DNA from 4 places in the Streptomyces sp. NPDC029151 genome. Region 1 is predicted to be linked to each of the others. Evidence: riboswitches for the same ligand, from Rfam matches in the RefSeq annotation. Region 1 holds a riboswitch; each other region holds the start of a gene.
What was found. Region 1 has a riboswitch for cyclic di-AMP ahead of ACZ4VF_RS19170 (transglycosylase SLT domain-containing protein). Riboswitches for the same ligand answer to the same signal wherever they lie in the genome.
Positions count from the first base shown of each region.

Region 2: it holds a riboswitch for cyclic di-AMP, as region 1 does, so the genes downstream of both, ACZ4VF_RS27195 (M23 family metallopeptidase) here and ACZ4VF_RS19170 (transglycosylase SLT domain-containing protein) in region 1, are expected to answer to the same signal.
Region 3: it holds a riboswitch for cyclic di-AMP, as region 1 does, so the genes downstream of both, ACZ4VF_RS18330 (C40 family peptidase) here and ACZ4VF_RS19170 (transglycosylase SLT domain-containing protein) in region 1, are expected to answer to the same signal.
Region 4: it holds a riboswitch for cyclic di-AMP, as region 1 does, so the genes downstream of both, ACZ4VF_RS22755 (transglycosylase family protein) here and ACZ4VF_RS19170 (transglycosylase SLT domain-containing protein) in region 1, are expected to answer to the same signal.

Region 1 covers NZ_JBVHWQ010000004.1:568,516-575,920, reverse strand. Annotated here, with positions in the region: gene fahA (fumarylacetoacetase) at 1-105, opposite strand, end outside; gene ACZ4VF_RS19175 (HAD family hydrolase) at 385-1,203, shown strand; gene ACZ4VF_RS19170 (transglycosylase SLT domain-containing protein) at 1,425-1,910, opposite strand; cyclic di-AMP (ydaO/yuaA leader) riboswitch at 1,916-2,095, opposite strand; gene ACZ4VF_RS19165 (polyprenyl synthetase family protein) at 2,619-3,629, shown strand; gene ACZ4VF_RS19160 (LolA family protein) at 4,052-5,281, shown strand; gene ACZ4VF_RS19155 (ABC transporter ATP-binding protein) at 5,322-6,296, shown strand; gene ACZ4VF_RS19150 (ABC transporter permease) at 6,283-7,167, shown strand; gene ACZ4VF_RS19145 (flavodoxin family protein) at 7,164-7,405, opposite strand, start outside.
Region 2 covers NZ_JBVHWQ010000008.1:21,623-29,027, forward strand. Annotated here, with positions in the region: gene ACZ4VF_RS27185 (PrsW family intramembrane metalloprotease) at 1-110, shown strand, start outside; gene ACZ4VF_RS27190 (aldo/keto reductase) at 120-1,064, opposite strand; gene ACZ4VF_RS27195 (M23 family metallopeptidase) at 1,135-2,172, opposite strand; cyclic di-AMP (ydaO/yuaA leader) riboswitch at 2,182-2,348, opposite strand; gene ACZ4VF_RS27200 (PP2C family protein-serine/threonine phosphatase) at 2,472-3,776, opposite strand; tRNA gene ACZ4VF_RS27205 (tRNA-Met) at 3,901-3,974, shown strand; gene ACZ4VF_RS27210 (dihydrofolate reductase family protein) at 4,072-5,202, opposite strand; gene ACZ4VF_RS27215 (MarR family winged helix-turn-helix transcriptional regulator) at 5,296-5,826, shown strand; gene ACZ4VF_RS27220 (GTP cyclohydrolase II) at 5,993-6,619, shown strand; gene ACZ4VF_RS27225 (DHA2 family efflux MFS transporter permease subunit) at 6,721-7,405, opposite strand, start outside.
Region 3 covers NZ_JBVHWQ010000004.1:403,427-410,831, forward strand. Annotated here, with positions in the region: gene ACZ4VF_RS18320 (M23 family metallopeptidase) at 1-259, shown strand, start outside; gene pcrA (DNA helicase PcrA) at 300-2,789, opposite strand; cyclic di-AMP (ydaO/yuaA leader) riboswitch at 3,052-3,220, shown strand; gene ACZ4VF_RS18330 (C40 family peptidase) at 3,231-4,586, shown strand; gene ACZ4VF_RS18335 (hypothetical protein) at 4,606-4,959, opposite strand; gene ACZ4VF_RS18340 (C40 family peptidase) at 5,362-6,429, shown strand; gene ACZ4VF_RS18345 (LuxR C-terminal-related transcriptional regulator) at 6,469-7,221, opposite strand; gene ACZ4VF_RS18350 (ATP-binding protein) at 7,218-7,405, opposite strand, start outside.
Region 4 covers NZ_JBVHWQ010000006.1:95,406-102,810, forward strand. Annotated here, with positions in the region: gene ACZ4VF_RS22740 (DUF501 domain-containing protein) at 1-140, opposite strand, end outside; gene ACZ4VF_RS22745 (FtsB family cell division protein) at 188-664, opposite strand; gene eno (phosphopyruvate hydratase) at 768-2,063, opposite strand; gene ACZ4VF_RS22755 (transglycosylase family protein) at 2,400-3,113, opposite strand; cyclic di-AMP (ydaO/yuaA leader) riboswitch at 3,118-3,293, opposite strand; gene ACZ4VF_RS22760 (transglycosylase family protein) at 3,478-4,557, opposite strand; gene ACZ4VF_RS22765 (cytochrome P450 family protein) at 4,725-5,996, opposite strand; gene ACZ4VF_RS22770 (nucleoside triphosphate pyrophosphohydrolase) at 6,200-7,222, opposite strand; gene ACZ4VF_RS22775 (SurA N-terminal domain-containing protein) at 7,311-7,405, opposite strand, start outside.

The DNA of each region.
Region 1 (7,405 bases):
CCGGACGCCGATCCTCCGCTCCGTGCTGCCGGAGGGCGAGAACACGCCATAGGGAAGGTTGTGCGGACCGAAGGGGTCGCCCTCGGGGACGTCGAAGGGGGGCATGGGGTGCTGCCTCACTCTCATCCGGGCCATGCACGGCGTGGCGTTCCATGTGATCGGGCCACACGTTACGGCCGACTCGCATGTCTTGGGCAGTGACGCACTCCGGAGAGGTGTTCACCGCGCGCGGCCGTCGCGGTGCACCGGCCTGTCCCGGCCGGCGCATGTGCCGGAGGCACGTGCTCATCCCGGCGTCCGCGAACGCCCTTTGGGGCCGTACGGCGGGTAAGTGCGGGGAAAGACAGGTGAGTCGGCGGGGAACCGTGTCCGTATTCTCTGATCATGGCACCCTCCCCGGCATATGCGCTGATCGCCACTGACCTGGACGGAACGTTGCTGCGTGGCGACGACACCGTCTCCGACCGGTCGCTCGCCGCGCTCGCGCGGGTCGTGCGGGCCGGCGCCCGGCACCTGGTGGTGACGGGCCGCCCGGCGCCGCGGGTGCGGCCGTTACTGGCGGACCTCGGCTGCACGGGGCTCGCGGTGTGCGGACAGGGGGCGCAGGTCTACGACGCCGGGTCACACCGTCTGCTGTGGTCGGTCCGGCTGGACCGGGAGCTGGCCGAGACCGCGCTCGGCAAGATCGAGGCGGAGGTGGGGCAGGTCTACGCGGCGGTCGACCAGGACGGCGTGGACGGGCTCACGCTCATCGAGCCCGGCTACCGGATGCCCCATCCGACGCTGCCCGCGGTAGCCGTCGGCCGGCGGGACGATCTGTGGCGTGAGCCCATCAGCAAGGTGCTGCTGCGGCACGCCTCCCTGTCCGACGACGAGCTGGCGGCGGTGGCCCGCTCGGCGGTGGGTTCGCTGGCGACGGTCACCATGTCGGGTCCGGGGACCGTGGAGCTGCAGCCGAGGGGGGTGACGAAGGCGACCGGGCTGGCACTGGCCGCCGAGCGGCTCGGGGTGGCTGCCGACCGGGCCCTCGCCTTCGGCGACATGCCCAACGACATCCCGATGTTCGACTGGGCCGGGCGCGGTGTCGCGATGGCCAACGCCCACCCCGAACTGAAGGCGGTGGCAGACGAGGTCACCTTGTCGAACGAGGACGACGGGATCGCCGTCGTCCTCGAAGGACTCTTCCCGGCCGACCGGCCGTGACGACCGGCCGTGACGACCGGCCGTGACGACCGGCCGACGGTGACGACGGGCCGGCCGTGACGACCGGCTGTGACGACGGGCCGGCCGTAACGATCGGCCGACGGTGACGACGGGCCGGCGGCGACGGCCGGTCGACCGCGATGACCGACCGCGATGCCCGACCGTGACGCCGACCGACCGGCATATCGGCAGAGAAGGATGCGGCGGCCGGCCGGAGCCGGTCAGTACGCGCCGAAGACGTTGTCGATCGACCCGTACCGCGCGGCCGCGTAGTTGCAGGCGGCGGTGATGTTCGCGACCGGGTCGTAGATGTTGAACGAGGTTCCGGCGACGTGGTACGCGTTGAAGGTGGGGTCGATGACCTGGAGCAGGCCCTTGGACGGGATGCCCTTGGCGGCGTTGGAGTCCCAGAGGTTGATGGCCGCCGGGTTGCCCGAGGACTCGCGGATGATGTTGCGGTAGATGCCGTTGTAGGTGCCCGGGATGTGCTTCTCGGCCATGATCGCGAGCGACTCGCGGATCCAGCCGTCCAGGTTGTCGGGGTATCCGGCGGGGGTGGTGGCCGTCGTGGAGGTGCTGGGAGCCGCGGAGGCGCTGGTCGCGCCGATGAGCGGCAGGGCGAGGACGGCGACGCCGGTGCCGGCGGCGGCGAGGGCGCGGACGAGGCGGCTGTTCCGGGTGCGGCGGTGCTGAACGGCAGCGGGCATGGGGGTGTTCCTCTCCGGCGCCTGCGAGGTGAGCTGTCGGGTTCGGGCGAGGAGGTGCCCGGCCGCGCCCTGGAGAGGCACGGCTTCACCCCGAGCCGTACCGGTACGGCGTGTGCCGACCGGCCCGGCGAGTTACCTGGGGTCCCCCGCTCCTGCCGTACGAATGAGTTCGTCGATGGGTTATGCGGGCGGCGGCAGGATTCGGCGTCCGCCCGACGGCCCGGAACGTATGCGAGAGCACATGTCGGGAACAAGTACCGGATTCATACAACGTGCGATTTGACCTTGATCGACGCCGTATGGGGTGCTTGATCCTTTGCGATTGCCAAGCCTCAACTCGCTTGTGCGGCAAGGGGTCGCGGGGGCTGTGGGGTGCGGCTCGGGCATGCGGGGCGCGTGACCCAATTCACGAAATGGCAAATCGCTTCAAATCGGGCATGGGGGAATAGGGGGATTCGCCCCTAAGGTGGCGGAGAGGGCGGTGTGGAGAGGTTGCGAAACAGTGCCCGTATTGCTGTTAAGTCAATAAATGTCCGTTCTTACTATGTGATCAAGGCCATGCCGGTCGTGGTCCGATGCCGCCCGGGGTGGACCGGTGGGCGCTATCGGTGATCGAAACAGGACCGGATACGCTGACTTGAGTGAGGGCAGCGACCTATCGACAAACCGTGTAATCGCCAGCAGACACCAGCAGACAGGAGACCCCTCGTGACCGTCGTCGGGCCGTTCGGGCTGAGCGTGCGGGACCAGGCTCTGGAAGCCGATGTCCAGGCCGGATTGACGGCTGTCGAGGAAGGCTTGCTCGAAGCCACCAAGAGCGAGGTCCCGTTCATCACGGAGGCCGCGCAGCACCTCGTGCGTGCCGGGGGGAAGCGTTTCCGGCCACTCCTCGTGATGCTCGCCGCCCAGTTCGGCGACCCCTACGCGCCGGGCGTCGTACCGTCGGCCGTGGTCGTGGAACTGACCCACCTGGCCACGCTGTACCACGACGACGTCATGGACGAGGCGGCCGTACGGCGCGGCGTGGACAGCGCCAACACCCGCTGGGGCAACTCCGTCGCCGTCCTCACCGGTGACTTCCTCTTCGCCCGTGCCTCCCAGATCCTCGCCGACCTCGGCCCCGAGGCGGTCCGGGTGCAGGCGCTGGCGTTCGAACGGCTGGTCACCGGTCAGATCCTGGAGACCGCGGGCCCCTCCGACGGCCGTGACCCGGTCGAGCACTACCTGGACGTGCTCGGCGGCAAGACGGGCTCCCTGGTGGCGGTCTCGTGCCGGTTCGGCGCGATGATGTCCGGCGCCGGCGAGCGGGTCGTCGACGTGCTCACCCAGTACGGGGAACGGCTCGGGGTGGCCTTCCAGCTCGCCGACGACGTCCTGGACATCGCCTCCGACTCCCACGAGTCCGGCAAGACCCCGGGCACCGACCTGCGCGAGGGCATCGCGACCCTGCCGGTGCTCCGACTGCGCGAGCGGGCCGCCCGGCTGGGCCTGCCCGAGGACATCGCGCTGTGCGAGCTGCTCGACTCCGACCTCAGCGACGACGCCCGGCACGCGGAGGCGCTGGTCGCGCTGCGCGCGCACCCCGCGCTGGAGCAGGCACGCCGGGACACCGTCCGGTACGCGGAGGAGGCGCGGGCCGCGCTCGCCCCGCTGCCCGAGTGCGACGCCAAGGCGGCCCTGACGGAGCTGTGCGACGCGGTCGTGCACCGCGCCGGCTGACCCGAGTCGGCCAGCCAACGCCGGCGATCACGCCGGCTGATCGAGTCGGCCGAACGAGTCGGCTGGCCATGCCGGCCGACCGTGCCGGCCCACCGGCCCGACCACGCCGCCCCACCGGCCCGACCGTGCCGCCTCACCGGCCCGACCGTGCCGCCTCACCGGCCCGGCCACGCCTACGGGCGCCGGTGTCCCGCGCGACCCCTACGGGTCGGGTGGAGAGTTCGGCGCCGTGTGTCATACCGCAGGTGGACCCGGAGTTGCCTCCGTGGGCTGACGCCTCCTCACGGCCGATTTGGTCAGATGGACACCACGGAAATCACCACTCCTCACCGATTCGGGTGAGAATGGCGGCTCAGGGTGGACCAGTGAACCAGCGGACCAGCGTGAGGGCAGCCGCCGCCGACGACGGAGGTAAGGCACACATGGCACCGTACGAATCCGACGACGCAGTGGGCGCCGCGCAGGACGAGGCGTCGCGCTCCGGCCGGCGCAAGGCCGCCCGGTACGCCGTTCCGGTGGCCGTGGTGGGGGTGGCGGCGGTCACGATCGGGCTGGTCCCGGCGCTCGCCGACTCCGGTGACCCCGACCTGCCGAAGATCAGCGCACAGCAGCTCATCGAGAAGATCGCCAAGTCGGACGTGCAGCAGCTGTCCGGCACCGTGAAGGTCAGCACCGACCTTGGCCTGCCCGACCTCGGCGGCCTGGAGGACGGCCTGCTCTCCGGCGGGGGCCGGGGCGGCTCCGGTGACGGTTCCTCGGCCGACCCGCAGGCCAAGCTCACCGAGCTGGTCTCCGGCACGCACACCCTGCGCGTCGCCGCCGACGGGCCGGACCGGCAGAAGCTCTCCCTGCTGGAGCGCGGCGCCGAGTACAGCCTGATCCACGACGGCAAGGACGTCTGGGGCTACGACAGCAAGAGCAACGAGGTCTACCACTCCACCGCGGCCGGCTCGGGCAAGGACCACCGGGCCGAGCCGCCGGCCACGCCCAAGGACTTCGCCGACGAGGCCCTGAAGGCGGTGGACGACACCACGTCCGTCACCGTCGACGGCACCGCGCAGGTCGCCGGGCGCGACGCCTACAAGCTGCTGATCCAGCCCAAGCAGTCCGGCACCACCGTCGGCGCGATCAGCATCGCCGTGGACGCGAAGACGGGCATGCCGCTGAAGTTCACCCTGACCCCGAGGAGCGGCGGCGCCGCGGTGCTCGACGCGGGCTTCACCCAGGTCTCCTTCGCCAGGCCGGCCGCCTCCGCCTTCGACTTCACCCCGCCCAAGGGCGCGAAGGTCACCGAGAAGAAGGACGAGACCGAGGCGCGCGAGCACGCCCCCGGGCACGGCCGGGGCCCGCAGCACGGCGAGGACTTCGCCGGGGGCCTGAAGGGCGCGGGCGGCCCGACGGTCCTCGGCAAGGGCTGGACGTCGGTGGTGACCGTCGACACCGGCGCCAAGGGCGGCCTGCCCACCGGCTCCCAGGGCGGCGACCTCGGCGGCTTCCTCGGTTCGCTCGGCGAGCGGGTCGACGGGAAGTTCGGCAAGGGCACGGTGTTCTCCACGCGCCTGGTCAACGCCCTGATCACCGAGGACGGCAAGGTCTACGCCGGCGCGGTGACCAAGGACGCCCTGGTGAAGGCGGCCGACGCGGCGAAGTGACCCGTCGGGCACGACGCGTCGGATGATTCGAGGGGAGCCGATGGACGCACCGTCCGCCACGCAGCCGGACCCGGGGGACGCGCCGGCGAGCGTGATCGCCACGCGCGGTCTCACCAAGCGCTACCGCGGCGGACAGCTCGCCGTGGACGGTCTCGACCTGACCGTCCCGGCGGGCAGCGTCTTCGGCTTCCTCGGCCCCAACGGCTCGGGCAAGACCACCACCATCCGCATGCTGATGGGCCTGATCGAGCCGACCGCCGGCACCGCCCGCGTGCTGGGCCTGCCCATGCCCCGCTCGGCGCGCACGGTCCTCCCGCAGGTCGGCGCCCTCATCGAGGGCCCCGCCCTGTACGGCTTCCTGTCCGGCCGGGACAACCTGCTGCGCTACGACGCCGCCGACCCGACCGCCGACCCGCGCACCCGGCGCGCCCGCGTCGCCGCGGCACTGGACCGGGTCGGCCTCGCGGCCGCCGCGGGCAAGAAGGCGAGGGCGTACTCGCTCGGCATGAAGCAGCGCCTGGGGCTGGCCGCCGCGCTGCTCCAGCCGCGCAGACTGCTCGTCCTGGACGAACCCACCAACGGTCTCGACCCGCAGGGCATGCGCGAGATCCGCACGCTGATCAGGGAACTGGCCGCCGACGGCACGACCGTCTTCCTCTCCTCCCACCTCCTGGACGAGATCGAGCAGGTCTGCACCCACGCGGCGGTCATGGCTCAGGGGCGGCTCATCACCCAGGGCGCGGTGGCGGACCTCGCGGCCGGGGCGCGCGGCCGGCTGGTGGTGACCACCCCGGACGGCGCGGAGGCGACCCGCCTGCTGAAGGAACTGGGCGTCGGGGACGTGACCGCCGACGGCGACCGGGTCACCGGCGAACCGCCGGAGCGGGACCTCGCCGAGGTGACCGCGGCCCTGGTCGCCGCGGGCGTCCGGGTACGGGGACTGACGGTCGAACGCGCCTCGCTGGAGGACGCTTTCGTGGCACTGACGGGGGAGGGCTTCGATGTCGCGGGCTGAGGTGCCGGTGGCGGACTCCGGGCGCCGGACGAATCCGCTGTGGGCCCTGGGGCTGCTGCGCAGCGAGCTGGTCACCACCGTCCGCCGATGGCGCACCCTGGCCCTGCTCGGGGTGCTGGCCGCGGTGCCGGTCCTGGTCGGGATCGCGGTCAGGATCGAGACGCGGGGCGGCGGACCGGTCGGCGGCGGGAGCGGCGAGGGACCGGCGTTCATCACACAGATCACCAACAACGGGCTGTTCCTGGTGTTCACCGCGCTCGCCGCGACCCTGCCGTTCTTCCTGCCGATGGCCGTCGGTGTCGTCGCGGGCGACGCGATCGCCGGGGAGGCGGGCGCGGGCACCCTGCGCTATCTGCTGGTCGCCCCGGCCGGCCGCACCCGGCTGCTGCTCACCAAGTACGCGACCGTGCTGGCCTTCTGCCTGCTGGCCACGCTGGTCGTCGCCGTCTCCGCGCTGATCGTCGGCGCGCTCCTCTTCCCGCTGGGCGAGCTGACGACGATATCCGGCACCCGGATCAGCTTCGCCGAGGGACTCGGCCGGGCCCTGCTGATCGCGCTGGTCGTCGCCGCCTCACTGGTCGGCGTGGCGGCCCTCGGCCTGTTCGTGTCGACCCTCACCAACAGCGGCATCGCGGCGATGGCGACCACGGTCGGGCTGCTCATCACGGTGCAGATCGTCGACCAGATACCCCAGCTGCACGCGGTGCAGCCCTACCTGTTCCCGCATTACTGGCTGTCCTTCGCCGACCTGGTGCGCGACCCCGTCTACTGGGACGACCTGGTGCGCAACCTCGGCCTCCAGGGGCTGTACGCGGTGGTGTTCGGCTCGGCGGCGTGGGCGCGGTTCACGGCGAAGGACATCAGCGCCTAGCCCTGCGCGCCGGCACCGGCCCGGACGCCGTCGGTCTCGTGCGGGTAACGCGCGAGAGGCGCGTCCTGCGCGAAGAACGTCTTCGCGCGCGCCAGCGCCGCCGTGTCCTTGCGTACGTCACCGGGCGCGCTGCCGTTGCCGAGCAGGACCCCGCCGAAGCGCATCCCCAGGTAGGCGGCCGAGTTGTTGAGGGTGCCGACGTACGGGTCCGCGACCGACGGCTCGTCATGGGCCAGCG
Region 2 (7,405 bases), on a different contig from region 1:
TGCCGGTGCGGCCGGTGTACGCGGGGCCGGTGCCCTACGGATACGGGTACGGGTACGGGTACGGCCGTCCGGCGGCTCCGTACCCCGCGTACAACCCCTACCGGTCGTAGCCCCCGGACTTACGCCGACGCCTCCGTCAGCTTGGCCACCTCGGCCTCCGTCAGCTCCAGCTCGGCCACGCCGAGCAGTGCCGGAAGCTGTTCCACCGTGCGCGCCGAGGCGATGGGGGCGGTGACCGTCGGCTGGGCGGCGAGCCAGGCCAGGGCGACCGTGGCGACCGGGGCCTCGTGGGCCGCGGCGACCTCGTCCAGGGCCGTCAGGACCTTCTGGCCGCGCTCGGAGTCGGCGTACTCCTGGGCCCGGCCGGCGCGGGCGCTGTCCACGGTCGTGCCGGGCCGGTACTTGCCGGTGAGGAAGCCCGCGGCGAGGGCGAAGTACGGGACCGCGGCGAGGCCCTCCTGGGCCGCGAGGTCCTGCAGCGGTCCCTCGTAGGTGTCGCGGGAGACCAGGTTGTAGTGGGGCTGGAGGGCGACGTAGCGGGCGAGGCCCTCGCGGTCGGAGAAGTCGAGGGAGGCCTTCAGGCGCTCGGCGCCGATGTTGGAGGCGGCGATGTGCCGGACCTTCCCGGCCTTCACCAGCTCGTCCAGCGCGCCGATGATCTCCTCGACCGGCACCTCCGGCTGGTCGAAGTGGGTGTAGTAGAGGTCGATGTGGTCGGTGCCCAGGCGGCGCAGGGAGGCGTCGGCGGCGGCCTTGATGTTGGCGGCGGACAGCCCCTGGTACTCGGGGTGCTGGCTGACCTTGGTGGCGATCACGACGTCGGAGCGGTTGCCGCGGGCCTTGACCCACTTGCCGATGATCGTCTCGGACTCGCCGCCCTGGTTGCCCTCGATCCAGGCGGAGTAGGCGTCGGCGGTGTCGATGAAGTTGCCGCCGGCCGCCCGGTAGGCGTCCAGGACGGCGAAGGAGGTCTCCTCGTCGGCGGTCCAGCCGAAGACGTTGCCGCCCAGGGAGAGCGGGAAGACCTCGAGGTCGGAACGGCCGAGTGTGCGTAGTGACGTCATACGTCATGTCAACGCCGGCGGCGGATGATCGCATTCCGCCACCGGCGCCGGATTTCGGCGGAGAGGTCGCTCAGGGGGTGAGGCCCTTGCCGCGCAGCCACGCCATCGGGTCGATGCCGGTGGGCTGGCCGCCGGGGTGGACCTCCAGGTGCAGGTGCGGGCCGGTGACGTTGCCGGTGGCGCCGACCCGGCCGATGACCTCGCCGGTGGAGACCTTCTGGCCGGCCTTGACGCTGATCGAGGACTGGTGGCAGAACCACAGCTCGGTGCCGTCGTCCAGGGTGAGGATCGTGCGGTAGCCGTAGGCGCCGGCCCAGCCCGCCTCCGTGATCGTGCCGCTGTGGACCGCCTTGATCAGGGTGCCGGTGGGGGCGGCGAAGTCCAGGCCGGTGTGGTGGCCTGAGGACCACATCGAACCGGCCTGGCCGAAGGTCGAGGTGATCGTGTACGAGGAGGTCGGCAGCGTGTACTGCTCGGCCAGCTTGGCCAGCCGCTCCTGCTCGGCCTTCTTCGCGGCGGCGGCCTCCGCCTTCTCCTTGGCCGCGGCGGCCTTGGCGGCGGCCTGCTTCTCGGCCTTGGCGGCGGCGTCGGCGGCCTGCTTCTCGGCGGTGGCGAGGGCGAGGGCGGTGGCCTTGCTCTCGGCCTGGCCCTGCTGCTGCTCGGCCTGGGCCATGATCCGGTTGCGCAGGGCCTCGCCCGCGTCGGTGCTGTCCTCGCCGTCGGCGGTGGTCACGCCGACGCTGCTCAGCGCGGTGGTGCCGGCTTCGGTGGCCTGGGTGCCGGCGGAGCCGTCGTCGAAGAGGGAGCCGACGGAGGGCAGGTCGGGCAGGGAGATGGAGACCGGCGGCTTGCCGGTGTTGGCGCTGGCCATGCCGCCCGCGCCGACCGCGGCGATGACGCCGACGCCGAGGACGGTGGAGCTGCGCGCGAAGCCGCCGCGCTGCTTGGCGACACGGTGCCGGCCGCGGACCGGGGCGACGGATTCCGCGGTGGGGTTCCACTCCTCCCACGGGCCCTCTTCGGCGCGGTGGGCGACGTAGGCGAACGTCTCATCGTCGCGCTGCGCCGGTATGAACGGGGCTTCGGGGACAGGCCGGTTGGACGCCACGCGGGCGTGCTCCTTTCCTTCCTCCGCCTACCGGGTTAGCTGACGGGTTCGGAGCAGGAAGGTCTCCTACGCGCGTATACCGGTCGTGAACTCCGTGAGTTCACGGTGGCATCCGCGTGATTCACCCCAGAATGGTGGTTCCCCGGCTCCCTTGCGGGATTCGGCGCGTGCGCACGGAGCCGCCTCTTGTGACGGCTGGGACGACCGCGCTGCGTTATCGAACGTTAATAGACCCGACAGTCACTTTCCAAGCCGTTCGACTTGATCATTAAGGTCTGCAACGGCGGATCTATCACCCATTACCCCGTCAAACCGGGCGAGTTGACCCGGTTTCGGCAGCATTCAGGAGTCACTTCGGGTTTTGATGGTGACTCAGATGTTATGCGCACGGCGCTCACCCACTCACCGTCGGTGACGTCCCGCAGGGGACGCCGTACGGCGAGCAGTGCCATGTCGTCGGTCATGCCGCCGCCGGAGTGCCGTCGCACCTCCGCCGCGAGCCGTTCGAGCAGCGCGGCCGGGCCGGGGAAGGTGCGCCCGGCGAGCCGCCGTTCGGGGTCGTAGAAGCGGCCGTGGGCGTCCCGGGCCTCGGACAGGCCGTCGGTGTACAGGAGCAGGGTGGCACCGCCGGGGAAGCCGGCCTCGGCGGCCCGGTCCGGCCACCGGCCCAGCCCCGCCATGCCGAGCGGCAGCGCGGGCTCGCCCGGGACCAGGACGTGCAGGGTGCCGTCGGCGTGCAGCAGCAGCGGCGGCGGGTGGCCGCGGTTGACGATCCGTACGACACCGTCGCCGTGCGGGAGTTCGGCGAGGACCGCCGTGGTGAACCCCTCGAAGGCGTCGATCCCGTCGCGCCGGGTGCCCTCGCGGGCCAGCGCCCGCTCCAGCCGCCCGGCCACCTCCTCCAGCGTCGCCTCCTGCTCGGCCGCCTCCCGGAACGCGCCGATCACCACGGCGACGGCGGCGACCGCGCCCATGCCCTTGCCGCGCACGTCCCCGACGACCAGGCGGACGCCGTGCGGGGTGTCCTGCACCGCGTACAGGTCGCCGCCGATGAACGCGTCCTGCCGTGCCGCCTCGTACCGGGCGGCGATCTCGAAGCCGCCGATCCGGGCGTCGGGGTCCGGCAGGACGGCCCGCTGGGCGGCCTCGGCGATCTCCCGGGCCGAGGCGAGCCTCCGGTCGCCGCGGCGGACGACCCGGTTGATGGCCACGGCCAGCAGGGCGACGGTGGCCACGGTCACCACGTCGGTGAGGGTGCCCACGGCCGGATGGGCCCCCGCGTCGGCGTGCACGGCGTAGGCGGCGGCGAGGGTGGCGAGACCGGTGAGCACGGTGGTGCGCAGTGAGGAGAGGGGCGCGGCGATCAGCGGGGCCGCGGTGAAGAACGGGACGGGGGTGAACTGCTGCGGGGTGAGCAGGCCGTACCCGATCCCGCAGGCGATCAGGAGGGCGGGCAGGGCGCGGGCCTGCGCACGCGGGCTCGGCCGGCGGCGGGCCCGCACCGGCACCGGCCCGCCGCCGAGGCCCGGGGCGGGCACGGGGTCACCGGGGAACCGGCCTCCCGCCCTGGCGTACGGGCTCTCCTCCACCTTTCCAGGGCGCACCGCGTGTCTCCCACATGTCCGACGTGCCTCCAGGTTTCCGGGCCCCGGAGCGGGCGGCTACCGCTGTGGACCGAAAGGGGTGTGCGAGCGGCCCCGCGGATGACGTACACTGGAGTCACAACGACGCGGGGTGGAGCAGCTCGGTAGCTCGCTGGGCTCATAACCCAGAGGTCGCAGGTTCAAATCCTGTCCCCGCTACTGAAGGCTCAGGGCCCGGAATCCCCAGGATTCCGGGCCCTGAGTCGTTCCTGGCCCCCGGCGCCCACAACGCGGCCGGTCGCGGGCGCCCAGGCGCTCACAGCAGGTGGGCGTTCGGCGCCTTGGCGAGATCCTCCAGCTCGGCGAGCACGACCACCTGCGCGCCCGCGGCGGTGAGCACGCCCGTGCCGTCGGCCGAGGCGACGAACGTGTCGGGTTCGCGCCAGGCGGTGACCACCCGGCGCACCCCCGCCCGCAGGATCAGCTCGGCACACGGCGCCGGACGCGACGCACGGCGGGCGCACGGCTCCAGGCTGCTGTACACGGTGGCGCCGGCCAGCCGGGGCTCGCCCGGACCGATCTTGGCGAGGGCCGCCTCCTCCGCGTGGACCGCGGGATCGGCGCCCTCGCGCGAGTGCCCGCGGGCCAGCTCCGTACCGTCGGCGGCGACCACGACCGCGCCGACGCTGAACGCCGTCTCCGAGGGCGGGCACAGCGCGGCGAGCTCGCAGGCGGTGCGCAGCCAGTGGCGGTCGGCGGCGGTGGACAGCGGGCCGGCGCCGGGGGCGGTGGGCACGTACCGCATGAGGACGACGTCCTCGATCCGGCGGGTGTCGAGCAGGCGCAGGCGTCCGGCCTGGTAGCCGCCGGGTCCGAACAGGCGCGGGGCCGCCGGGTCCCCGACGAACAGCGGGGCGAGCACCAGCTGCAGCTCGTCGGCGAGGCCCTGGTGCAGGAGCTGGGTGTGGACCGTTCCGCCGCCCTCGACCATCAGGCGCCCGACGCCGCGCTCGTCGTGCAGATGTTCCAGCAGGGCCCGCCAGTCGAGGGCGGGGCCGAGCGGGACGACGTCCGCGGTGCGCCCCAGGAGGCGGGCGGCCCGCTCGGCGCCCCGGTCGGTGCTGTAGACGAGCTTCTCGCCGCCGGTGTGCCAGAAGTTGGCCTCCGGGTCGAGGTCGCCGGTGGCGGTGACGGTGACCTTCAGCGGGTACTCCGCCCTGCCCTCGGCCACCCGGGCCGCGCGCCGCTCGGCGGAGTTGACCAGCAGGCGGGGGTTGTCGGCGCGGATCGTGCCGGCGCCGACGAGGATGGCGTCGGCGCCGGCCCGTACCGCGTCGACCCGGTCGAAGTCGGCCGGGCTGGACAGCAGGAGCCGCTCGGGGCCGGTGTCGTCCAGGTAACCGTCGAGGGAGACGGCGGCGGACAGCAGCACGTAGGGCAGGGGCATCGGCGCCCTCTCTTCCGGAGGCGGACGGCTTGATTCAGCTTGGTTCAGCTTGGTCAGCTTGGTTCAATTTTTAAACAAACCTACACTGGCGGCATGACGACCCGCTGGCTCACCCCCGAGGAGCAGCGCGCCTGGCGCGCCTACATCGCCGCCTCCCGCCTCCTGGAGGACGCGATCGACCGGCAGCTCCAGCAGGAGGGCGGCATGCCGCACCTGTTCTACTCGGTGCTGGCCAACCTCTCCGACGCGCCCGGGCACCGGCTGCGCATGACCGATCTCGCCGAGACGCTGAAGATCACGCGTAGCCGGCTGACGTACGCGGTGACCCGGCTGGAGCGGGACGGCCTGGTGCGCCGGGAGGACTGCCACCGGGACAAGCGCAGCTCGCTCGCGGTGCTGACGGACGAGGGGGCGGCCGTACTGGAGCGTACGGCACCCGGGCACGTAGAGACGGTCCGCTCGCTGCTGTTCGACCGGCTGACCGAGGAACAGGTGGGGCAGCTGGAGGAGATCTGCACGGGTATCGCGCGGGGGCTGCAGGGCCAGAACCCCGAGTCCGGCACCGACGACGTGCCCTGGCGACGCCGCTCGTCCTGCCCGTCCTCACCGCCCACGGCCCCCTGAGGCACCGCGCACCCGCCCGGCTCACTCGCGGGCCCCGGCCCCGCGACCGCTCCGGCGCGGCGCCCCCGAGTGCCCACCCGGCCAGTGATTGCTTTAACTTTTAAGCAGGGGTAGGGTCCCACGAACCGCTGCTTCAAATCTGAAGCACCGCCTCGGAGGGACCCGCATGCCCGACTTCCCCGCCGCCACCCCGCGCGCCCGCGTCCGGGTACCGCTGCGCTTCGCCGACGGCTACGGCGCCGACGCCGAACTCGTCACCTTCCACGGCCTCACCGACGGCCGGGAGCACCTCGCCCTCGTCCTCGGCGACCCCGGCCCCGTCCCGCTGGTCCGGCTGCACTCCGAGTGCCTCACCGGTGACGTCTTCGGCTCGGCCCGCTGCGACTGCGGCCCCCAGCTGCGCGAGGCGGTCGAGCGCATCGCCGGCCGCGGCGGCGTCCTGCTCTACCTCCGCCAGGAGGGCCGGGGCATCGGCCTCTACAACAAGCTCGACGCCTACGCCCTGCAGGACCAGGGGCTCGACACGTACGAGGCGAACGCCGCCCTCGGCCTCCCGGAGGACGCCCGCGACTACACCGCCGCCGCGCAGATGCTCACCGCCCTCGGCGTCACCGAGCTGGACCTGCTGTCCAACAACCCCGACAAGGCCGGACAGCTGCGCGCGCTGGGCCTCACGGTCCGGGACCGGGTACCGACCGGTGTCTTCTCCACGGCCCACAACGTCCACTACCTCCGGGCGAAGGCCCTCCGGACCCGGCACACCCTCCCCCTGGCGGAACTGGGCGTCGGCTGACCGCCCCACCCGGCCGTGACCGGCGGATCCGTTCCGCCCCGTCCGAGTGCTCCCCCTCTGACTCGCGGGTTCGCATCGGGCGTGGGGAACGGATCCGCCGCTCACTGGCGCGGGCGGGCGGGGAGGAGGAGGGCGGGGAGCGCGGACAGAGCCAGGAGGGCGGCCGCCGCAACGTACGACGTGCGGAAGGCCGGGGGGCCGGAGGGTGCCGCCGCGAGGATCAGGGACAGGGTGGCCGTGCCGATCGAGGCGCCCAGCTGGGACGTGATGCTCAGGGCGGTGCTCGCCGCGGCCAGGCGCTCCCGGGGCAGTGCGCGGCTCGCGGTGGTCATCGTCGGCATCAGCACCATGCCGGCTCCGACACCCATCACCATGGCCGACACCACCATGCGCCAGGGCGCGACGCCGGCCACCCCCGACTGCCAGGCCATCAGCGCCAACCCCAGGGCGGCCACCGCGATGCCGGCCGGGATCAGCCGGCGCGGGGCCACCCGGTCGACCCTGCGCGCCGCGATCTGCATCGTCGTACCGACGACGAGACCCACCGGCGCGCCCAGCAGCCCGGCCGCCGTGGCGCTCAGGCCCCGCTCCTGCTGCCAGTACAGCGGACCGAGCAGCATCGAACCGAAGTAGCCGCAGGTGAACAGGATGAGCGTGCCGGCGCCGGCGGCGAAGGAGCGGTCGCGCAGCAGCCGCAGGTCCAGCAGCGGTGCGGAGACGGTGAGGGCCCGCCGGACGAAGGCCGCCACGAGGACCACGCCGGCGAGCGCCGGTACGAGGGCGCCG
Region 3 (7,405 bases), 170 kb from region 1:
GGTCACCACGAAGTGGAACAGCGCCTACGGCAACATGCTGATCCTCACGGCGAAGGACGGCACGGAGACCTGGTACTGCCACCTGTCCAGCTACCGCGTCGCCTCCGGTTCGACCGTCAAGGCGGGCGAGCCGATCGCCTACTCCGGCAACTCCGGCAACTCCACCGGCCCGCACCTGCACTTCGAGGTACGGCCCGCGGGCGGGGCGGCCATAGACCCGCTGCCGTGGCTGCGGAGCCACGGGCTGGACCCCACCTGAGCCGCCGGGCCCCGCTCTCCAGCGGGGCCCTTCCGGTCTGCTACAGCTTCTCCACCGGCGCGTACCGCAGCAGCAGCCGCTTCGGCTTGGCGTCGCCGAAGTCGATCGTCGCCTCCGCGTTGGCGCCCGTGCCCTTCACCGCGACGACCGTGCCGAGCCCGAACTGGTCGTGGGTGACCCGGTCGCCGACGGCCAGCCCGACCACCGGCTTCTCCGCCGTGCGCCGCGTGGCGAACCCGGACGCGCCGGACGCCGAGGAACGCGACCGCGTCGAGGACAGCGAGGCCGCGATCCCGGACGCCGGCCCGGACGACACCGGCGCCGCCGCCCCCGTCCGCTTCCACTCCACATGGGTGGGCGGGATCTCCTCCAGGAAACGGGAGGGCGGGTTGTACGACGGCTGGCCCCAGGCGCTGCGCATCGCCGACCGCGTGAGGTACAGCCGCTCCCGCGCACGCGTGATGCCGACGTACGCCAGGCGCCGCTCCTCCTCCAGCTCCTTGGTCTGGCCGAGGGCGCGCATGTGCGGGAAGACGCCGTCCTCCATGCCGGTCAGGAACACGACCGGGAACTCCAGGCCCTTCGCGGTGTGCAGGGTCATCAGGGTGATGACGCCGTCGCCGTCCTCCTCGTCGGGGATCTGGTCGGAGTCGGCGACCAGCGCGACCTGCTCCAGGAAGTCGGCGAGCGTGCTCTGCTCGTCCTCACCGCGCTCCTGCTCGAACTCCAGGGCCACGGCGGCGAGTTCCTGGAGGTTCTCGATGCGGGTCTCGTCCTGCGGGTCGGTGGAGGCCTGCAGCTCGGCCAGGTAGCCGGTGCGTTCGAGGACCGCCTCCAGGACGGTCGCCGGACCCGCGCCGGACTCCACGATGGTGCGCAGGTCCTCCATCAGGGTGTTGAACCGCTTCACCGCGTTGGTGGAGCGCGCGGCCATGCCGTACGCCTCGTCCACCCGCTTCAGGGCCTGCGGGAAGCTGATCTTCTCGCGCTGGGAGAGGGCGTCGATCATCGCCTCCGCGCGCTCGCCGATGCCCCGCTTGGGCACGTTGAGGATGCGGCGCAGCGGCACCGAGTCCTCCGGGTTGGCGAGGACGCGCAGGTAGGCCAGGACGTCCCGGACCTCCTTGCGCTCGTAGAAGCGGACCCCGCCGACGACCTTGTAGGGCAGGCCGACGCGGATGAAGACCTCTTCGAAGACACGGGACTGGGCGTTGGTGCGGTAGAAGACGGCGACGTCTCCCGCGCGCGCGTCGCCCGCGTCGACCAGCCGGTCTATCTCCTCGGCGACGAACTGGGCCTCGTCGTGCTCGGTGTCGGCGACGTACCCGGTGATCCGGGCGCCCTGGCCGGCGTTGGTCCACAGGTTCTTCGGGCGGCGGGACTCGTTGCGCTCGATGACCGCGTTGGCGGCGGACAGGATGGTCTGCGTGGAGCGGTAGTTCTGCTCCAGCAGGATCGTCGTCGCGTCCGGGTAGTCCTCCTCGAACTGGAGGATGTTGCGGATCGTCGCGCCCCGGAAGGCGTAGATCGACTGGTCCGCGTCACCCACGACGCAGAGTTCGGCGGGCAGAACGTCGTACTCGCCGGGCGGGGTGTCGGCGTCCTCCGCGGCGCGCTCGCCGGTGCCGACGAGCTCACGCACGAGCGCGTACTGGGCGTGGTTGGTGTCCTGGTACTCGTCCACCAGGACGTGCCGGAAGCGGCGGCGGTAGTGCTCGGCGACGTCCGGGAAGGCGCGCAGCAGGTTGACCGTCGTCATGATCAGGTCGTCGAAGTCCAGCGCGTTCGCCTCGCGCAGCCGCGACTGGTACATGGCGTAGGCCTGGGCGAGGGTCTTCTCGAAGCCGTCCGTGGCCTGGGCGGCGAAGTCCTCCTCGTCGATCAGCTCGTTCTTCAGGTTGCTGATCTTGGCGCTGAACGACTTGGGCGGGAAGCGCTTGGGGTCGAGGTCCAGGTCGCGGCAGACCAGGGCCATCAGGCGCTTGCTGTCGGCGGCGTCGTAGATCGAGAAGGACGAGGTGAAGCCGAGCTTCTTGCTCTCCCGGCGCAGGATGCGCACGCACGCGCTGTGGAAGGTCATCACCCACATCGCGTTCGCGCGCGGGCCGACGAGCTGCTCGACACGCTCCTTCATCTCGCCCGCGGCCTTGTTGGTGAAGGTGATCGCGAGGATCTGGCCCGGATGGGCGTTCCGCTCCGCGAGCAGGTACGCGATGCGGTGGGTCAGCACCCGGGTCTTGCCGGAGCCGGCGCCGGCGACGATGAGCAGCGGGGAGCCGGCGTGCACGACCGCGGCGCGCTGGTTCTCGTTGAGCCCCTCCAGGAGTGCCGCCGGGTCGAGCACGGGGCGGGGGGCTCCGTCGCGGTAGTACGCGTCCCGGTCCGGTGGCACGTCGAACTTCCCACCGAACAGATCGTCCGGAACCTGCTCCGGAGTGTGATCGTCCTCGGGCGGCGGCGGGGGCTCCTCCTCGCGCCCGCGAGGGGCCTGGAGGTCCGCCAGGAAGCTGTCGTCAAAGAGGCTGCTCATCGCTCTCCGAGTCTAGGGCGCCCCACCGACAACCGGTCGCCGTCCCCGGAACCCGCCGCCTTCGCCGAAGCGTCCGTCTTCGCCCCTGCGACGCCTTTCCCCTGCTCACGCACGGGAAGCGCCCGGTCACGGACACATGAAACCGCCCCAAGGTCACGGAAATGTATCGGACATACCTCGCACCAACCTTCACAGAAGACACACGAGTTGGCTAGGTTGCCGTCAGGCCGCACGACCCCTCTCCGGCGAACCTCGCCGGGCCGCGCGGCCTCCGCCGAGTCCGGCGCGCCCCGCACGGTGCCCGGAGCCGGGGACCCACCGATCCTGGGGTGAATCGGCCGACTCCCACCGGGACGACGCCGTAGGGCAACCCTTCCGAGCATCCCGCCCGAACCCGACAGCTAACCCGGTAGGCGGCAGCACGGGAAGGAGTCGCCTCCCTTGGCGTCGCACCGCAAGCCGCGCCCCGGCGGAACCCCGGGAGCGGGCATCCGCACCCCCGCCCTCGCGGGCCCCGCCCTCGCCACCGCCGCCCTCGCCTCCGTGGCCGTCCTGCCCCAGACCGCCGAAGCCGCGCCGGCGGCCGGTGACGGCAGGCCGAGCCCGGAGGAGGTCGAGCGCAAGATCGAGGACCTCTACCGCAGAGCGGAGTCGGCGGCCGAGGCGTCCGCCGCGGGCCGGGAGTGGGGCGGACGGTCGGACCGGGGGGCCGCACGCGCGGAGCGCGGGACCGGACCGGGTGAGCGGGGGAAGGGACGTGCCGAACGGACCGAGCGCGGGACCGGGTGGACCGAGCAGGCCGAGTCGGCAGGGCGCGGGACCGAGCGGGCCGAGCGCCGGGCCGGGCGGGGTGCGCGGGGCGACCGGACCGCGGAGGGCGTCGGGGCGGCCGGGGCCGATGTTCCCCGCCCTGGGGGCGCTGACAGTCTTCAGCGGCTCCGGGACGAGGTAGCCCGGCGCGCCCAGCACCGCGCCATTCCCAGCCTGCGCGGCATGATCCCGGCCCAGCGGGGCACGGGCCGGGACGAGGACGGCCGCGCCACGGCGGGAGGGGCCACGCCCGCGGGGACCGCGCTCGCCGGCGGAACCACGCGCACCGGGGGTACGGCTCTCACGCCGCCCGTCCGCGCCACGCCCGCCGCCCCGCCCGTGCCGGACACGGCCCCCCTCGCGCCCGTGGGAGCCGGCGCCCTCACCGCCTCCCCCGACGCCGTACCGGCCGCCCCGCCCACTCGGCCCGCCCGGACCGTCGCCCGGGCCGCCGAAGCCGCTCACGTCCCCCACACCGCGACGGCGGCCTCCGCTCCCGCCACCGCGCAGGACACCGACTCCGGCCCCAAGGCGGCCAAGGCCGCCGTGCAGAGGAAACTCGCTCACGCGCGCGTGCTGCTGTCCGAGCGCATCGTCCAGGCCACCGCCGCGCCCTCGGGGACGTACGCGACCAAGGCCAGGAAGGCCATCGCGTTCGCCCGCGCCCAGCTCGGCAAGCCGTGCGTGTGGGGTGCGGCGGGTCCGGACTCCTACGACTGCTCGGGCCTCACCCAGGCCGCCTGGAAGTCGGCCGGCGTCACGCTGCCGCGCACCGTCCGCGAGCAGGCCGGCGCCGGGACACCGGTCGCGCCGGCCGACGCCCGCCCCGGTGACCTCGTCTTCTTCCACGACGACGCCCGCCATGTCGGGCTCTGCACGGGCGACGGCATGATGATCCACGCACCCAGGCCGGGCGCGTACGTCCGCGAGGAGCCGGTGTCGGGCACCGGCGAGCCGGCCGTCCACAGCGTGGTGCGGCCGGGCTGAGACGGGGGCGCGCCGGGGATCAGGCCCAGAGGACGGCGATGAAGACGTTGGCCGTGGTGAGCAGGCCGACCAGCCCGAAGAGGCCCTTGTCGATCCGTTCCTCGTCGCGCTTCACGTAGACCAGGCCGAGGATCACGATCAGCAGCGCCAGCTTCACGCCGATCTTGATGTTGTTGACGTGGTGGTCGTCGGCCTGGTCGAGTCCGACGAGGGCCACGCCGGTGACCAGCATGGTCAGTGCGCCGTGCAGCATCCCGGGCACGAACCGGGCCGCGCCCTGGCCCATCGCCTTCACCTGGGTGAGGAAACCGCCGAGCAGCGCGGCGATACCGATGATGTGCAGGCCGACGAAGAGATGGATGAGTGCGTCCATGGGGCCGGAGCCTAACCGTGAGCCACCGGCCCTCCTCCATCGGGCCGGAATATTGCATATATCCGCCCCATAGCACCCCACGACCCACGGCAGTCCCACTTTCCGCCCTTCGGTCACCACGCTCTGTAAAGGCGACGACTGCCGCCCGCGGACGCGGACACATCCGGTCACTTCACGGTCCGTCCGCACCAGTTCCGTACAGTCCGTTACCAAGCCGTCACTCTCCGGCCTACCGTCCTCCCCCAGGTGACCGGCTCTCCCCACCGCCGCCGGACCGGCGGCGGCAGTCGGCCACCACCGCCGAGAAAGGCCCCGCGGCGGCCCGCTCCCCCTGTGCGGGCCGCCGCGGAGCGTACCGACCGCTCGGTCGCAGGAGACGTACGGAAGGACGTGACGGTCCAGGTGGCATCCCACCGCAAGCCCCCGCAGCGCCCGCTCAGCGGTCATACGGCCCGGACGGCCGCCACGCTCGCCCTGGCGGGCGCGGCCGCCGCGACGGCCTTCGACGGGACGGGGCACGCCGAGCCGCAGCCGACGCCGGCGCAGGTGAAGGCCAAGGTGGACACGCTGTACCGGGAGGCCGAGGCCGCCACGGAGAAGTACAACGGGACGAAGGAGAAGGCGGACGCGGCCCAGCGGCGGCTGACCACGCTCCAGGACGAGACGGCCCGCGAGCGGACGAAGCTCGACTCGGCCAGGGAGGTGCTGGGTTCGTTCGCGGCGGCGCAGTACCGGGACGGCGGCATCGACCCGGCCTGGCAACTCGCCCTCTCCAGTGACCCGGACCGGTACCTGGACGGCGCCGCGTTCGCCGAGCGGGCCGGTGACCGGCAGGCCGCCGCGGTCTCACGGGTGCGCCGGCAGCTGCGGGAGATCGAGCGGTTGCGCGGTGCCGCGCGCATCGAACTGAGGTCGCTGCGGTCCCGGCAGGCGGAGCTGAACCGGCAGAAGAAGACCGTCACCGGCAAACTGGACGAGGCCCGGCGGCTGCTGGCGCGGCTGACTCCGCGGCAGCGGACGGAGGTCACCGGTGCCGGCGGCACGGGCGGGGCGCACGCCTCCCGGTCGGCCACGGACCCCAGGGAGCCGCTGGAGCGGGCCGGGTCCGCACCGGCCCCCACGGCACGCGCTGCGGCGGCCGTCGCCTACGCCTACGGCAAGCTCGGCAGCCCCTACGTATGGGGCGCGACCGGCCCGAACGCCTTCGACTGCTCCGGCCTGGTCCAGGCCGCCTACCGCTCCGCCGGCATCTCCCTGCCCCGCACCAGCTACGCCCAGATCAACGCCGGCCGGCGGGTCTCCCGCTCGGAACTCCAGCCCGGGGACCTGGTGTTCTTCTACTCCGGGATCAGCCACGTCGGCATCTACGTGGGCAACGGGCAGATGATCCACGCCCCGAATCCCTCGGCACCGGTGCGCCTGGCCCCGATCGACCAGATGCCGTTCGCGGGGGCGACCAGGGTGGCGTGAGGGTCCGGTGAGGGCGGGGCGGTGGCGGGGCCGTAGGGGTCAGACCAGCCGGCGCGCGGTCGCCCAGCGGGTCAGCTCGTGCCGGTTGGACAGCTGGAGTTTGCGCAGGACCGCCGAGACATGGGACTCGACCGTCTTCACCGAGATGTACAGCTGCTTGGCGATCTCCTTGTAGGCGTAGCCACGGGCGATCAGCCGCAGCACCTCGCGTTCCCGCTGGGTGAGGCGGTCCAGGTCCTCGTCCACCGGCGGGGCGTCGGTGGAGGCGAAGGCGTCCAGGACGAACCCGGCCAGCCGCGGCGAGAAGACGGCGTCGCCTTCCTGGACGCGGAAGATGGAGTCGATCAGGTCGGTGCCGGTGATGGTCTTGGTGACGTAGCCCCGTGCGCCGCCGCGGATCACCCCGATCACGTCCTCCGCCGCGTCCGACACGGACAGCGCGAGGAAACGGACCGGCTGCTCGGCGTCCGTCATCAACGCGGCGCACCGGCGCAGCACTTCGACTCCGCCACCGCCCGGCAGGTGGACGTCGAGCAGGACCACCTCGGGCCGGGTGGCGGTGATGACGGTGACCGCCTGGTCGACGTCCGCGGCCTCGCCGACCACCTCGACCCCGGTCTCGGCGGTCTGGCCGATCTCGGCCTGCACGCCGGTGCGGAACATCCGGTGGTCGTCCACGAGGACCACGCGTACGTGCCGCCCGCCCGCGCCGGCGTCACGCCGGCCGGACCCGGCCGCCTCCGCCGCTCCCCCCGCTGCCGTCGTGCCGTTCGCCTCGGTCGCGTCACTCATGACGTCTTCTCCGCCCTCTCCGTCTCCAGCTCGACCTCGGTGCCGCCGCCCGGCACCGCCCGCAGCCGGGCCGTACCGCCGTTGCGCTCCATGCGGCCGATGATCGATTCTCTGACACCCATGCGGTCGGCGGGTATCGCGTCGAGGTCGAAGCCGGGACCGCGGTCCCGCACGGACACGAAGA
Region 4 (7,405 bases), on a different contig from region 1:
ACGACGTCCGGCTGACCGCACGGGCAGCGGTGCGCGATGGCCCTCAGGCCCCGCGGCGGGCGGCCCAGCTGCTGCTTGAAGGCCTCTACGTCCGCGTCGGTGGGCTCGGTGCGCGGAGTGGGCGGCGGAGGCGTTTCCATGACTGCTTTCAGAGTGGCTTTCTGGTCGTACCGGCCGTGTCGCCGGCTCACTGGTCGGAGGCGTCGGACTTGTCGACGCCGTCCCAGACGTTCGCGTACCAGGGCCGGTGGGCGGCCCCGAGGTCGGCGCGGGACTGCTTGGCCGCGCCCGGGTCGATGACCACGTACCCGGTCTCGCCGGGCCTCACGTAGTGCAGCCGGCGGCGGATCTGCTGCTCGGCGTAGGCGTCGTCCTGCCAGCGCGCCTTCAGGTCGCGCAGCTGCTCGACGCGCTCGCGCGCCTGCTCCCGCTGCCGCCGGAGGTCGGCGATCTCCGCGCGCTGGGAGACGTACTGCCGCATCGGGTAGGCGAGGGCGACGATCAGGGAGCAGAGCACCAGCGCGAGCAGGGCCGCGCGGCCGGTGAGCCGGGAGCGGCGGGCCTGCCGCTTCGTCTGGGAGCGGTAGACCCGGGCGGCCGTCTGCTCGCCGAGCAGCCGCAGCCTGGTCGCGGTGGAGAACCGGTCACGGTCCTTCACTGCCATCTTCCCCGCCTCCCGTTCACACACGCGCGTACGTCCCCGGACACGGTACGGGACCGGGTGCGGGGACGTACGTACGACTGGCTAGGCCTTACGCCAGGTTGGCTCAGCCCTTGGAGACCGCGCCGCGGAAGCGCGGGAACGCGCTGCGGCCGGCGTAGACCGCGGCGTCGTCGAGGATCTCCTCGATGCGCAGCAGCTGGTTGTACTTGGCGACGCGCTCGGAGCGGGCCGGGGCGCCGGTCTTGATCTGGCCGCAGTTGGTGGCGACGGCCAGGTCGGCGATGGTGACGTCCTCGGTCTCGCCGGAGCGGTGGGACATCATGCACTTGAAGCCGTTGCGCTGGGCCAGCTCGACGGCGTCCAGCGTCTCGGTCAGCGAGCCGATCTGGTTGACCTTGACCAGCAGGGCGTTGGCGGCGCCCTCCTCGATGCCGCGGGCCAGGCGCTCGGGGTTGGTGACGAACAGGTCGTCACCGACGAGCTGGACCTTGTCACCGAGCTTGTCGGTGATGGTCTTCCAGCCCTCCCAGTCGTCCTCGAACAGCGGGTCCTCGATGGAGACCAGGGGGTACGCCTCGACCAGCTCGGCGTAGTACTCGGTCATCTCGGCGGCCGTGCGCTCCTTGCCCTCGAAGAGGTAGGAGCCGTCCTTGTAGAACTCGGACGCGGCGACGTCGAGGGCGAGCGCGATCTGCTCGCCGGGGGCGTAGCCGGCCTCCTTGATCGCCTCCAGGATGAGGTCGAGCGCCTCGCGGTTGGAGCCGAGGTTCGGGGCGAAGCCGCCCTCGTCGCCGAGGCCGGTGGACAGGCCCTTGTTCTTCAGGACCTTCTTCAGCGTGTGGTAGACCTCGGTGCCCCAGCGCAGGGCCTCGGAGAAGGACTCCGCGCCGATCGGGGCGATCATGAACTCCTGGATGTCCACGTTGGAGTCGGCGTGCGAGCCGCCGTTCAGGATGTTCATCATCGGCACCGGCAGCAGGTGCGCGTTCGGGCCGCCCAGGTAGCGGAAGAGGGGCAGGTCGCTGGCCTCGGAGGCGGCGTGGGCGACGGCGAGCGAGACGCCGAGGATGGCGTTGGCGCCGAGGGAGCCCTTGTTGTCGGTGGCGTCCAGGTCGAACATGGCCTGGTCGATCAGGCGCTGCTCGGTGGCGTCGTAGCCGACCAGCTCCGGGCCGATCTGCTCGATCACGGCGAGGACGGCCTTCTCGACGCCCTTGCCCTGGTAGCGGTTGGGGTCACCGTCGCGCAGCTCGATGGCCTCGAAGGCGCCGGTCGAGGCGCCGGACGGGACGGCGGCACGACCCGTGCTGCCGTCGTCGAGGCCGACCTCGACCTCGACCGTGGGGTTGCCTCGGGAGTCCAGGATTTCCCGGGCTACGACGACGTCGATGGACGGCACGAGCATCTCCTTCTTGGATGTGACGCTGGAAGTGCGGGCTGGGTGCCTTACGGCTGTGCCTTGCGACTAGAGCCTAACCGTCCCGGGGGCGTCGGCCACCGACCGACCGTCCCGTGGACATGCCGACCGTACCTTTTGTTTCTGCGCCAAACAAAGGGCTTCGGGGAGCTCGGTGCTCCCGGGCAGAAAAAAACCCGCCCCGGTGCGTACGGGGGAACACGCACCGGGGCGGGGGGCCCGTGGGGACGGGGGGTGGCCCGCACGGGGTCTCAGGGGGCCGGGCGGGCCCGGGGGACCCGCCCGGGGAGGGCCGCGGGGGTCCGCCGGCCGCTCCTCTTACTTCAGGTGCAGCTGCTGGCCCGGGTAGATGAGGTTGGCGTCCTGGACGATGTCCTTGTTCAGCTCGAACAGCTTCTGCCAGCCGCCCTTGACGCCGTTCTTCGCGGCGATGGCACCGAGGGTGTCACCCGTGACGACCTTGTACTCGCCGTCGCCCTTCTTGACCTTCTTGCCGGTCGGGGTGGTGACGGTCTTCTCCGTCGACGGGGCGGTCCGGGTGGTGGAGCGGGTGGTGGACTGCTGGTCGGTGGAGCGGGTGGCGGCGGAGCCGGTGCCGCTGCCCGAGCCGCCGGTGCCGCCCGAGGTCGAGGGGGCGCTCGGGGCGGAGCCGTTGTACGGGGTACCGGACAGGCCCGTGCCGCATACCGGCCAGGCGCCCTTGCCCTGCGCGGCCAGCACCTTCTCGGCGACCGAGATCTGCTGCGACTTGGAGGCCTGGTCGGCGGTGGCGGCGTACTGCGTGCCGCCGTACGCGGACCAGGTGGAGGCGGAGAACTGCAGACCGCCGTAGTACCCGTTGCCGGTGTTGATGGACCAGTTGCCGCCGGACTCGCACTGGGCGACCTTGTCCCACTCGGCGGTGGTGGCGGCGGAGGCGTTGCCGGCCGCCATCAGCGGGGCGGCGACGGCCGCGCCGGTGACACCGGCGAGCGCGATGGCCCGGGTGGCCTTGGACGGACGACGGTGCTTGCCCTTGCCGGTAAACAGCATGGATCGATCCCCTCACCGACGCCTGCGAGGTGAGCTGTCGGGTTCGGGCCGGTTGAGTTGCCCGGCCGCGCTCCCGCTTGCGCGGAAGTCGCGGCTTCACCCCCAGCCGGTCCCAGCCTCAACTGCTGGTCCCGGCGCCTACCTTGGGTCCCCCGCTCCTGCCTACGGCGCTTGACGCGACGACTGTTCCCGGGTGGGCCGCTGGCAGGATTCGGCGTTGCGACCGCCGGGGCTCGTGGTGACGAGCGGCCTCGACCGTAGACACGCGCCGCGCGGAATTTCAAAGACGATCAGGGCTTCTGAGACTCATCCCACACTTTCGCCAAACCGGACATTACGGCGTCAAATGGGGCGTCAACTCCGCCTAGTTCGCGTCCGTTTCACCCGCGACGTCCAGCGTCTGACCGGCGGCGATGTGATCCGGGTCGGACCCGATGGCCTTCTTGTTGTCCGCGTAGAGCGCGCGCCACCCGCCGTCGACGTCGAGGGAGTCGGCGATGGAGACGAGGGAGTCGCCCTGGCGGACGGTGTACGTGTCCGTCCCGCGGGACGCGTGCCGGCCCGACACGGTGTCGTCCTGACCGTTTGTCACGCTTTCGTCCGCACTCGCCCCGCGGTGACGTCCGCCGCCGAGCGCCCCGGTGTCGACCAGGCTCCAGGAACCGGCGGCCCGCTGCGGGTCGTTCTCGACGCCCGCCTCCGGGGTGGCGGGGGCGGAGCCGTCACCGGGCGCGCTGGAGCCACCGGCGCCCGGCGAGGCGGACTTGTCGGACTTGGGGGTGTTGGTCCCCGCGGAGTCGGCGTCCGCACCGGCGTGCTTGCCCGGCTTGCCGGTCGGCGTGGTCGCCGGATCCGTGGACGATCCGGCGCCGGAGCCGGAGTTGGCGTCGGGGCCGGCACCGGTGGAGGACGGCGAATCCGGCGAACCGGACGCACCGGAGCCGTCGGAGGACCCCGAAGTGCCGGAAGTTCCGGAGGTGTCGGACTTCTCGGTCGATCCGGACGTCCCGCCCGAACCGCTCTTGTCGCCGGAGCCGCCGACACCCGTGTCGACGTCCACGGAACCCGAGTCGGTCGTCAGGCCGGACAGCAGGGCGCAGGTGGCCCACGGGGCGGTGCCCTTGTCGGCGAGGATCTTCTCGGCGACGGCGATCTGCTGGTTGCGGCTGGCCTGGTCGGGGCTGGCCGCGTACTGGCCGCCGCCGTACGCGTTCCAGTCCTCCTGGGAGATCTGGAGGCCGCCGTAGTAGCCGTTGCCGGGGTCGGCGCTCCAGGAGCCGCCGCTCTCGCACTCGGCCACCTTGTCCCACGTGCCGCCGTCGGCCGCGCTGGCGCTCGCCGCGCCGAGGAGCGGGATGGCGATGGCGGAGCCGGTCACTCCGGCCGCGACGAGGAGGGCAGGGGCCTGGCGGGGGCGACGGTGTCGACCGTTCCCGGAGAGCATGCAGAAGCCTTTCGAGCGACAGCAGGGCCGACGCGGCGGACGGAGCGGGTCGCCGCGCTGATGGGTGAACGTATAGGCAGACGATCACTTGTCACAAGTTCATGCCGCGCAGATCACGTGAAGATCACAGAGTTGAACGTCGTTCTTTTCCTCTGGAGGGCCTGTGGTCAGGCCGTGGGCGTGAACTCGACGGGCAGGGTGCGCAGGCCGCGCATGATGAGTCCGCCGCGCCAGCGCAGCTCGGCCGGATCGGCGGCGAGGCGCAGGTCCGGCAGGCGGGTGAGCAGGGTGGCGAGCGCGGTCTGGCCCTCCAGGCGGGCGAGCGGCGCGCCCAGGCAGTAGTGGATGCCGTGGCCGTAACCGAGGTGCTGGTTGTCACGGCGGCCGAGGTCCAGCACGTCCGGCTCGGCGAACCGCTCCGGGTCCCGGTCGGCGGCGGCGAGGACGACGAGCACCGGGTCGCCCGGCGCGATGTCCTGCCCGCCGATGGTGAGCGGCTCGGTGGCGAACCGCCAGGTGGCCAGCTCCACCGGGCCGTCGAAGCGCAGGAGTTCCTCGACTCCCGTCTCCAGCAGGTCCCGTTCGCCGCGGGCCAGGGAGGTCTGGAGCCGCGCGCGCTGGTCGGGGTGGGTGAGCAGGGCGTAGGTTCCGTTGCCGATGAGGTTGACGGTCGTCTCGAAGCCGGCGAACAGCAGGATGAAGGCCATGGCGGCGGCCTCGTTCTCGGTGAGGTGCTCGCCGTGGTCGGAGGCGCGGATGAGGCCGGAGATCAGGTCCTCGCCGGGCGTGGGCGCGGCGGGCAGCGCCTCCCGCTTCCGGTGGATCAGCTCGGCGAGGTAGCCGCGCATCTTCTTCACCGACCGGGCGACCCCGCCCCGGGGGCCTCCGCCGTGCCGGATCATCATGCCCGCCCAGTCCCGGAAGTCGTCCTGGTCCTCGCGCGGGACGCCGAGCAGGTCGCAGATGGCGTAGATGGGCAGCGGGAAGGCGAAGTCGTGGATGAGGTCGGCGGACCCCGTCTTGGCGAACCGGTCGATGAGGTGGTCGGTCAGTTCCTGCACCCGGGGGGCGAACTCGGCGACCCGGCGCGGGGTGAACGCCTTGCTGACGAGCTTCCTGAGCCGGGTGTGGTCCGGCGGGTCGATGTTCAGCAGGTGTGTCATCAGCTCGGCCTTGCGCTCGCCCGGGATGCCCGTCTTGCCCTTGGCGTGCGCGGGCTCGTCGTGATGCGCCGGGTTCTTGCTCAGCCGCTGGTCGGCCAGGGCCTGCCGGGCATCGGCGTACCGGGTGACCAGCCAGGCCTCGACCCCGCTCGGCAACCGCGTCCGGTGCACGGGGGCGTGCTCGCGCAGCCAGGCGTACGCCGGGTAGGGGTCGGCCGCGAACTCCCAGGTGAAGAGGGCGGGCGCGGACTGGTCGGGGCTGTGCTGCTCGGTCACTCCTCGACGGTATCCGGCCGGGCGGCCCCACCGCGTCCAGGCCTCCGCGCACGGGCCACGGCCGCCCGCTCCAGCATCTCCCCGACCCGCTGCGCCGCGGCCGGTGAGCGGCGGACCGCGGCCGGCAGCGCACGTCTCGGCTCCCGCGACTCGGCTGTCGCGCCGGCTCCCACGCCTCGCACCCGCCCGCCGGAGCAGCGGTACTAACCTGACAGCCCCTCAGCGGCCCGTATCGCGTCCCGGTACGCCCGCGCCGCCGCCCGCAGGGCCGCCTCCGGGTCGACGCCGGCCGCCTCGGCGCGGACCGCCAGCGCCAGCAGTTCGTACCCGATGCCCTCGCCCTCGGGCAGGGGGACCGCCAGGCCCGCCGTGCGGGTGCGGGAGGCGAGCTTGGCGGCGAGGGCCAGGCCGGGCTGGCCGAGCGGGACGCCCTCCGTGACCGAGGCGCGCCGCTTCTCCTCGGCCTTGGTGCGCAGCCAGTGCTCCTTGACGTCCTCCGGGGTCTCGGCCTCCTCGTCACCGAAGACGTGCGGGTGCCGGTGGACGAGCTTGGCGACGATGCCGCCGGCGACGTCGTCGATGGAGAACGGCGCCTCCGGGTCCTCCTCGGCGATCCGGGAGTGGAAGACGACCTGGAGGAGGACGTCGCCCAGCTCCTCGCGCAGCTCCGCGCGGTCGCCGGCCTCGATCGCCTCGACCAGTTCGTACGCCTCCTCGATGCCGTACTTCGCCAGGCCCTGGTGGGTCTGCCGGGAGGACCAGGGGCACTCGGCGCGGATGCGGTCCATGACCTGCACCAGGTCCAGCAGGCGGGCGCCGGGCAGGTCGTAGGAGGCGGGGAGCAGCTCCAGCTCCGGCATGGCGATCCGGCCGGAGCCGGCGAGCCGGGCGAGGCCGTCGGTGAGCGCCGGCTCGCCCTCGCCCGTCGCCACGACCACCACCGTGCGCCCGCCGGCGCAGGCCTCGACCAGCTCCTGCGCGGTGGGGGACGCCTCCGTCACCGCTGTCCCGGCCTCGCGCAGATACGGCAGCTGCGGGTGGGCGCCGTCCGCGCACAGCACGGCGTCGGCGGTGCGCAGGGCCTGCCAGGCGGGCCAGGACAGCAGGCCGGGGGCGACGCGGTGGCTGGTGGTGAGCAGGACGATGCGGCCGGGGGCTTCCTCGCGGGCGTCGGCGCGGAGCTCCGGGCCGCCTGCGGCGCGGGGTTCGGGGCTGGTTTCGTTCACGATTCGAACGTAACCCACGGCGCGAGGAAGCGGATCTCGTTGTCCACAGGGCCGAGAGATCCTGTGATCACGTGATCGTACGACCGGTCTAGGCCGTCACCGGCTGTCCGCCCGCCGTCGTGACCTCCCGCACCCACGGCGTCTCGGCGTCCACCCGGCTGCTCTTCTGCACGTCCCAGGTGC